DNA from 2 places in the Streptomyces sp. NPDC101776 genome. Region 2 is predicted to be linked to the other one. Evidence: predicted binding sites of a transcription regulator. Region 2 holds the regulator's gene; the other holds the start of a gene.
What was found. Region 2 encodes HspR, which represses chaperone genes until heat shock. Its sites were predicted from a motif close to TTGAGNNNNNNNNNCTCAA; they were not measured.
Positions count from the first base shown of each region.

Region 1 (4,417 bases), on a different contig from region 2:
CTTCGGCACCGAACCCGCCGGGAAGTGGATGTGCACGCCCCGGTCCTTCAAGTCGCCGACGGGCAGCTCCAGTTCGGCGCCGTGCGAGCGCAGGAACGACAGGGCGATCTGCGCGCTCTCCTTCATCACGTCACCGAGCTGACCGGTCAGGGTCAGACCCGCCGCGCCCGTCTCCGGGTCGGCCAGCGACGCCTCGACGTAGAGGACGTCTCCGCCGGCGCCGGTGACCGCGAGGCCGGTGGCGACACCGGGCACCGCCGTACGGCGCTCGGCAGGGTCCTGCGCGGACTCGGGCACGTGGTGCGGCCGCCCGATGAGACCCCGCAGATCGGCGTCGGTCACCGTGAACGGCAGCTTCCGCTCACCCAGTTCGTGCTGCGCGGCGATCTTGCGCAGCAGCCGGGCGATCGACCGCTCCAGGGTGCGGACACCCGCCTCCCGGGTGTACTCACCGGCGAGCTTGCGCAGCGCGCTCTCGTCGATGACGACCTCGTCGTCCTTGAGACCGGCCCGCTCCAGCTGGCGCGGGAGCAGGTGGTCACGGGCGATGACGACCTTCTCGTCCTCGGTGTAACCGTCCAGCCGGACCAGTTCCATCCGGTCCAGCAGCGCCTCCGGGATGGCTTCGAGCACGTTGGCCGTCGCCAGGAACACCACGTCGCTCAGGTCGAGTTCGACCTCCAGGTAGTGGTCGCGGAAGGTGTGGTTCTGCGCGGGGTCGAGGACTTCGAGCAGAGCCGCCGCCGGGTCGCCCCGGTAGTCGGACCCCACCTTGTCGATCTCGTCCAGCAGGACCACCGGGTTCATGGACCCGGCCTCCTTGATGGCGCGGACGATACGGCCGGGCAGCGCGCCGACGTACGTACGCCGGTGCCCGCGGATCTCGGCCTCGTCCCGCACGCCACCGAGCGCGACCCGCACGAACTTCCGGCCCATCGCGTGCGCGACGGACTCGCCGAGCGAGGTCTTGCCGACACCGGGCGGACCGACGAGGGCCAGGACGGCACCGCCGCGCCGGCCACCCACCACGCCCAGGCCCCGCTCCGCGCGGCGCTTGCGCACGGCCAGGTACTCGGTGATGCGCTCCTTCACGTCGTTCAGGCCGGCGTGCTCGGCGTCGAGGATCGCCTTGGCGCCCTGGATGTCGTACTCGTCCTGGGTCCTTTCGTTCCACGGCAGTTCAAGAACGGTGTCCAGCCATGTACGGATCCACGATCCCTCGGGCGACTGGTCGGAGGACCGCTCCAGCTTGTCGACCTCCTTGAGGGCGGCCTCGCGGACCTTCTCGGGAAGATCGGCGGCCTCGACCCGGGCGCGGTAGTCGTCGGACTCCTCGCCGTCCTTGGCCGAGTCGCCGTTCAGCTCACGCAGTTCCTTGCGGACGGCTTCGAGCTGTCGGCGCAGCAGGAACTCGCGCTGCTGCTTGTCGACGCCTTCCTGCACGTCCTTGGCGATGGTCTCGGCGACGTCCTGCTCGGCGAGGTGGTCACGCAGGTGCTGGGTGGCGAGCTTCAGCCGGGCCACCGGGTCGGCGGTCTCCAGCAGCTCGATCTTCTGGTCGGTAGTGAGGAAAGGCGAGTAACCGGAGTTGTCGGCAAGCGTGGACACATCGTCAATGGCCTGCACGCGGTCGACGACCTGCCAGGCCCCCCGCTTGCGCAGCCACGCGGTGGCCAGCGCCTTGTATTCCTTCACCAGCTCGGAAACGGAGCCGGGCAAGGGTTCGGGCACGCTCTCGTCGAGCGCGGTGCCCTCGACCCAGAGCGCGGCACCAGGACCGGTGGTCCCGGCCCCGATCTTCACGCGGCTACGGCCGCGGATCAGCGCGCCGGGGTCGCCGTCGGCCAGCCGGCCGACCTGCTCGATGGTGCCGAGCACACCCGTGCTCGCGTAAGTCCCGTCGATCCGTGGCACCAGCAGGACCTTGGGCTTTCCGGACTCGGACCGCGCGGCGGCCTGGGCGGCCTCCACGGCGGCGCGTACATCGGTGTCGTTCAGGTCCAGCGGAACCACCATTCCGGGCAGCACGACCTCGTCGTCGAGCGGCAGCACGGGCAGGGTGAGCGGTGTGGACGTCGAAGCCATGATCTCCCCTTAGGCAGTCAAGTTGAGCTATGCCGACTCAATGCTTGGGCGGCTTCGATTGTTCCCCGCCTGTTGTTCGCCGTGAGCGATCAGAGGGAGGGGGTCTGGCTCTGTGCAGGTCAACGCGGAAAAGGGGTGGGGGCTTCCCCTGGGGGGCGGTGTGTTTTGACGGGGTCGCAGGGCTCAGCGCTCCACCTCGACCTCGACCTCGACGGGCGATGTCAGTGGCGGCTGCCACGATGCCCGGACGCGACGCCATGACGATCAAGCGAGGCAGGAGAGGTACGGATACATGGGCACCTGGGACGTAGGCCCCTTCGACAACGACACCGCGGCGGACTGGTGCGGCGACTTCGACGACGCGTCGCCGGACGCGCGGCAGGGCTTGGTGCGGGACACCCTCGTCCGGGCGGCGGACACCACGGATTACCTCGACGCGGACGTGGGCGACGAAGCGATCGCGGCGGCGGCGCTGGTAGCCGCGCAGTGCCCTGGCGGCGAACCCGCCGATCCCCACTACGGCCCCGACGAGCCGGTCCCCGACCTGACCGGTCTGCGCGCGCTCGCCCTCCGGGCCCTCGACCGCGTCATGACGAAACCGTCGGAACTCCTGGAGGTCTGGGGCGAATCGGATGGCAACCCCTGGCACGCCGTCATCAACCGGCTCCGCGAGACGCTCACACCCCGCCCGCCGGGAGAACAGCCCAACCTGATCTGACTCCCACCCACTCCCCCTCCGAAAGGTCCACATGAGCTGGGACGTTGTTCTCTGCCACCTGCCCGACGGCATCGCCTCGATGCAGGACATACCCGGCGACTACTCCCCGCCCCCACTGGGCCGACAGCACGAAGTCCTCGCGGCCGTGACCCGGGCCGAGCCGGAAGCCGACCTCTCGGACCCCACCTGGGGCGACCTCTCCGGACCCACCTGGTCCATCGAACTCAACATCGGCTCGGACGACCCCGTGGACTCGATCATGCTCCACATCCGCGGCTCCGGCGACGAGGTGCTCGCCTCCGTCTTCCGCCTCGCGAGTGCCCTCGGCTGCAAGGTGCTGGACTGCTCCACCGGGGACCTGATCACCCCGCAAGGCCCTTCGGGCCGGCACGCCTTCCAGGAGTATCGCGACCGCATGTTCAACCCCTCCGACCAGGGCTGATCATCCGCGCCGGGTAGGGTCACCGCACCATGGAACAACTGCCCGAGAGCGTGGACCGGAACATCCTGGAACACCGGATCGTCCATGCGCTCTTCATCATCCGCGAGACCCGGGGGTGCACCCTTCCCCAGGCGCTCGACATCTTCGAGGAGCGGCACGAGGAGCTCCGCCGCGATCGTCCGGACGACTTCACGCTGGGCCGGGACGACTACGGCCGGGGCTTCTACTCCTGACCGCGTCCGGCGAGGGCCTCACGCCCTCACGCGTCCGTCAGCAGCTCGAACCACACGACCTTGCCCTGGGCCGGCCCCATAACGAAGCTCCCCCAGTCGTCGGCGCAGAGTCTCGACTACTCGCGACGCCGGAACGGCACCCTTCGGGTGATCCCTTCAGCGCAGGCGGTTTGCCCGTCCCCGGTCTCACCGTGACATACGCCTCCGGAGCGCTGCCGGAACTCGACAGCGTTCAACTCGACAGGGCGACCACCACTGAATTCCTTACGCCCTCGCGCTCCGCGAAAGCGACACCCCCATCACCGTGCTCCACACCCACCGCCCCCAACTCGCCGCGCTCCTAACGCACATCAGGACCAGCACCCCCCGCCGATAACCAGTTGCCCCAGCTCACACGCCTCGTACCGTCTCCCCTGTGACAGAGACGGAAACCGAGACCCGAAACCTCCTCGCCGCCTACGACGAGCAGATGCGCGGAGCCCATCCCACCCCGCCCGCCGGAGTCACGTACGAGAAGGACGGGCCCCTGCTGCGGATCGTCGGGGAGACCCGGGGATTCGTGACCGGGCCGCGCGACCTGGGCGTACGGGGACGTGAGCTCGACGAACTGATCATTCGGCAGCGGGAGTTCTTCGCGGCTCGTGGGGAGCGCGTGGAATGGAAGATCCGGGGCCATGACGAACCGGCCGACCTCACCGACCGCCTGCGCTCGGCGGGCTTCGTGCCCGAGGACCAGGAGACGGTTCTCGTCGGGCGGACCGGCGAACTGGCCGTAGGCAAGCCCGTGTTGCCGGAATGCGTCACCGTGCGCCGGGTCTCCGACGAGGCGGATCTACGGCGGATCGGCGCCATGGAGTCGGCCGTCTGGGGCATCGACCTGACCTGGCTGGCGACCGAACTGCTCGGCCGGATCACCGCCACCCCGGACGAGATCGCGGT
Region 1 is NZ_JBIWMV010000026.1:95,854-100,270, reverse strand. It holds gene lon (endopeptidase La) at 1-2,085, opposite strand, end outside; gene ACIRRY_RS45695 (DUF4259 domain-containing protein) at 2,378-2,803, shown strand; gene ACIRRY_RS45690 (hypothetical protein) at 2,835-3,245, shown strand; gene ACIRRY_RS45685 (hypothetical protein) at 3,275-3,478, shown strand; gene ACIRRY_RS45680 (GNAT family N-acetyltransferase) at 3,948-4,417, shown strand, end outside.
Region 1: lon (endopeptidase La) is a predicted target of HspR. The motif match lies at 2,108-2,126, and genes of this name have one in related genera.

Region 2 (4,417 bases):
CTCCAGCGGCTCCAGGCCGAGTTCCAGAACTACCGCCGCCGGGTCGAGCGCGACCGGATCGCGGTCAAGGAGATCGCCGTGGCGAGCCTCCTGACCGAGCTGATGCCGACGCTCGACAACATCAACCGCGCGCGGGAACACGGTGAACTCGTCGGCGGTTTCAAGTCGGTGGCGGAATCGCTGGAGACCGCCGCGGCGAAGATGGGACTGCAGCAGTTCGGCAAGGAGGGCGAGCCCTTCGACCCGACGATCCACGAGGCCCTGATGCACTCGTACGCGCCGGACGTCACGGAGACGACCTGCGTGGCGATCCTGCAGCCCGGGTATCGCATCGGTGAGCGCACCATCCGCCCCGCGCGGGTGGCCGTCGCCGAGCCGCAGCCCGGCGCCGTCAAGGCCGAGGACGAGTCCGAGGCCGGCGACGAGAAGAAGGACAACGGCCCTGAGGAGGGCTGACGCAACGCGCGCACGAAAGGAGGGACGTCGAGGATGAGCACCAAGGACTTCATCGAGAAGGACTACTACAAGGTCCTCGGCGTCCCCAAGGACGCCACCGAGGCCGAGATCAAGAAGGCGTACCGGAAGCTCGCCCGCGAGTTCCACCCGGACGCCAACAAGGGCAACGCCAAGGCCGAGGAGCGCTTCAAGGAGATCTCCGAGGCCCACGACGTCCTCGGTGACCCCAAGAAGCGCAAGGAGTACGACGAGGCCCGCGCCCTGTTCGGCAACGGCGCCCTCTTTGATAGGCACGGTCGCCCGGGACCGGGCGGCGCGGGCGGCGGCAACTTCAACTTCGACCTGGGCGACCTCTTCGGAGGCGGCGCCCAGGGCGGCGGCGGTGCCGGGGGCGCCGGTGGCTTCGGCGGCGGCATCGGTGACGTCTTCGGGGGCCTGTTCAACCGCGGCGGCACGGGCACGACCCGTACGCAGCCCCGGCGCGGCCAGGACATCGAGTCCGAGGTCACGCTCAGCTTCACGGAGGCCATCGAAGGGGCCACGGTGCCGCTGCGGATGTCCTCGCAGCAGCCCTGCAAGGCCTGTTCGGGCACCGGCGACAAGAACGGCACACCGCGCGTGTGCCCGACCTGCGTCGGCACCGGCCAGGTCGCGCGCGGCTCCGGGGGCGGCTTCTCGCTCACGGACCCGTGCCCGGACTGCAAGGGCCGCGGCCTGATCGCCGAGCACCCCTGCATCGAGTGCAAGGGCAGCGGGCGCGCCAAGTCGTCGCGGACCATGCAGGTCCGGATCCCCGCGGGGGTCACCGACGGCCAGCGCATCCGGCTGCGCGGCAAGGGCGCTCCGGGTGAACGGGGCGGTCCCGCGGGCGACTTGTACGTCATGGTGCACGTCGACACGCACCCCGTGTTCGGCCGCAAGGAGGACAACCTCACGGTGACGGTCCCGGTGACGTTCGCCGAGGCGGCGCTGGGCGGCGAGGTCAGGGTGCCCACCCTGGGCGGGCCGCCGGTGACGCTGAAGCTGCCGCCGGGCACGCCCAACGGCCGCACGATGCGGGCCCGCGGCAAGGGCGCCTTCCGCAAGGACGGCACCCGGGGTGACCTCCTTGTGACCGTGGAGGTGAGTGTCCCGAAGGACGTCACGGGGAATGCTCGTGACGCGCTTGAGGCGTACAGAGAGGCGACCGCGGACGAAGACCCGCGGGCGGAGCTGTTCCAGGCCGCGAAGGGAGCATGAGAGAGCCATGGATGGGACCGGCCGTCGACGCAACCCGTACGAGCTGACCGAGGAGACCCCGGTCTACGTCATCTCCGTGGCTGCCCAGCTCTCCGGCCTGCACCCGCAGACGCTGCGCCAGTACGACCGTCTCGGCCTGGTCTCCCCCGACCGCACGGCCGGACGCGGTCGGCGCTACTCGGCCCGCGACATCGAACTGCTGCGCACCGTCCAGCAGTTGTCGCAGACCGAGGGCATCAACCTGGCTGGCATCAAGCGCATCATCGAGCTGGAGAACCAGGTCGTCGCGCTCCAGCAGCGCGTCGCCGAACTCCAGTCGGCGGTCGAGGGCGCGGCGGCGACGATGCAGCAGCGGGAGGCGGCGGTACACGCTTCGTACCGGCGCGACCTGGTGCCGTATCAGGAGGTCCAGCAGACCAGTGCGCTGGTGGTGTGGCGGCCGAAGCGGCAGCAGTCCTCGGACTGACGTCCACTCTCACACGGAAGAAAAGGGGCCCGGAGGTCAGTGACCTCCGGGCCCCTTCCGTTCGTGTTCCGTTCGTGCTTACGCGGAGGTGCCGATCCGGAACACGTGGTCGCCGGCCGTCTCTGCCTCGGTGCCGTCCGTGTACACGGCGGTGACCTTGTAGAAGACGGTGGTGTCGGTCGGCGCGCCGGTGTCCGAGTAGTGGTCGCCGAGCCCGACGGGAGTGTCGGTGAGCAGCGTGTAGGCGCCGGTCGAGGTGTCCCAGCGGTAGACGTTGAAGCCGGTCGCGGTGCCGTTCGGGTCGCGCCGGGCGTTGTAGTCCACCCGGATGTCGGGACCCTGGGCGATGTCCGTCGCGTCCACGTACAGGGCACCGGAGGAGGACTCGTCCGGGTAGGTCTCCGTCGGCACGATGTCGAGCTCCGTGACCTCGACGCCGGCGGCGGAACCGAGATCCAGGGTGTTGCCGTCGTGGTCGACGGCCACGACCACGTACCGCAGCTTCTCCCCGTCGGGCAGGCTCACGTCCCGGTTCTGGGACCAGATGCTGCCGAACGGAAGGGTGTCGGTGATGTCCGTGTACGTCCAGGCGCCGTCGACGTACACACCCCGGTGGATCCGGTAGTCGGCGAAGTCCCCGGCCGGGCTGTCGTCCCAGTCGAGCCGGACGCCGTACCCCATCGGCGTCGCCGTCAGGCCGGTCACCGCGGCGGGGGCGGTGTAGTCGCCGACATGGTCGATGGTGACCGAGTTCGAGACGGGGCCGAAGTTGCCGTGCCGGTCCACGGCCCGGACCCAGTAGGTGTGCGTCGTGGAGCGCTCGATCTCCGTGTCCGTGTAGGACTCTCCGGCGATGGAGCTGTCCAGTCCGACGCCGTCCCGGTAGACGGAGAAGTACGCGATGTCGTCGTCCGCGTCCGTGCTCCAGGTCCAGTTCAGGGTGACGCCGCGTTCCCCGTCGACGGCCGTCACGTCGTCCGGGGCGTAGACCGGGGCGACGGTGTCGATGTCCTCCGACCAGTACTCGGCCGTGCCCGAGGGCGGTGACGCGTTGCCGTGGGTGTCGACGGCGGTGACGACGTAGTAGAAGGGCTCGCCGGTCGTGGGCAGGTCCTCGATCCAGACGCTGTCGCTGATCGGCGTCGGGCCGCTCACCAGGTTCGCGGCGGTGACGGCGACGGGGTATCCCGTCGACCGGTACACCCGATAACCGGCCAGGTCGGACTCGGTGTTCGAGCCCCAGTACAGGCGCGCCGTGATGACGTTGCCGATGGCCCAGTTGTCCTCCACACCGGTGGGTGCGGCGGGAGCCGTCGTGTCGACGGTGGTGACACCCTGGTCGGCGGTGCCGGTCGACTCGCGGCCGGCCTTGTCGTAGGCGCGGACCTCGTAGTAGTAGGTGTCGCCCGTCTTCGGGAGCGCGCTACCGGTGTACGACGTGGCGGTGGTCGTCGCCAGCGGTCTGCTGCCGAAGGAGGCACCCTTGAGGCGCCGGTAGACGTGATACCCGGCGAGGTCCATCTCCTTGTTCTTGGACCAGGTGAGCTTGGCCTTGCCGGTGGTGGTGTCGTACGTCACTGAAGTGCCCGTCGGGGTAAGCGGCTTGACCTTGTCGACGGTCGCCGAGGTCCGGGGCGCGTACGTGAACTTCACCGTCGCCTTGCCGGTCCAGTTGACGTAGTCGACGCGGAGGGTGTGTTTGCCGGACGGGACGGTGACGTTGACGGTCTTCTTGACGGTCGACGTGACGTTCTTCCACAGGTCGATCTTGCGGCTGCCGTCGAGGTAGACGCGGATGCCGTCCTGGGCGGACGCGGCGAAGGAGAAGGGGCCGCCGGAGCCGAAGTCGCGGGTCACGGACCAGCGGACGCCGAAGTTGTCCTTGGGGAGTCCGGTGGCGGGGGCGCCGGTCCAGTTCTGGTCGATCGCGTTGTCGCAGTCCGTCTTCTTGGGGGTGCCCTTGAAGGTGGTGTTCGCGAAGAACTGCCGTTTGTGGACCGGGGAGGCGCAGGTCGTGGCTGCGGAGGCGGTCGCGGTCGCGCCGGCGAGCAGACAGCCCGCGATGGAGAGGGCGACGGTGACGGCCGTCGCGGGTCTTGCTGGGTTCATGCGTACCTCTGTGGGATCGGGCACGGCGACAGGTGGCCGTTGACGATCACGACTCGCGAGGAACGGACTTGGTTGTGCTGATCTTTGCCCGTTCATGAACTCCCGTTGAGTGAAGGGTCGGTAAAGAGCGTTTGGATGGGATTCCGC
Region 2 is NZ_JBIWMV010000004.1:607,177-611,593, forward strand. It holds gene grpE (nucleotide exchange factor GrpE) at 1-456, shown strand, start outside; gene dnaJ (molecular chaperone DnaJ) at 490-1,695, shown strand; gene ACIRRY_RS18095 (heat shock protein transcriptional repressor HspR) at 1,703-2,161, shown strand; gene ACIRRY_RS18100 (fibronectin type III domain-containing protein) at 2,240-4,270, opposite strand.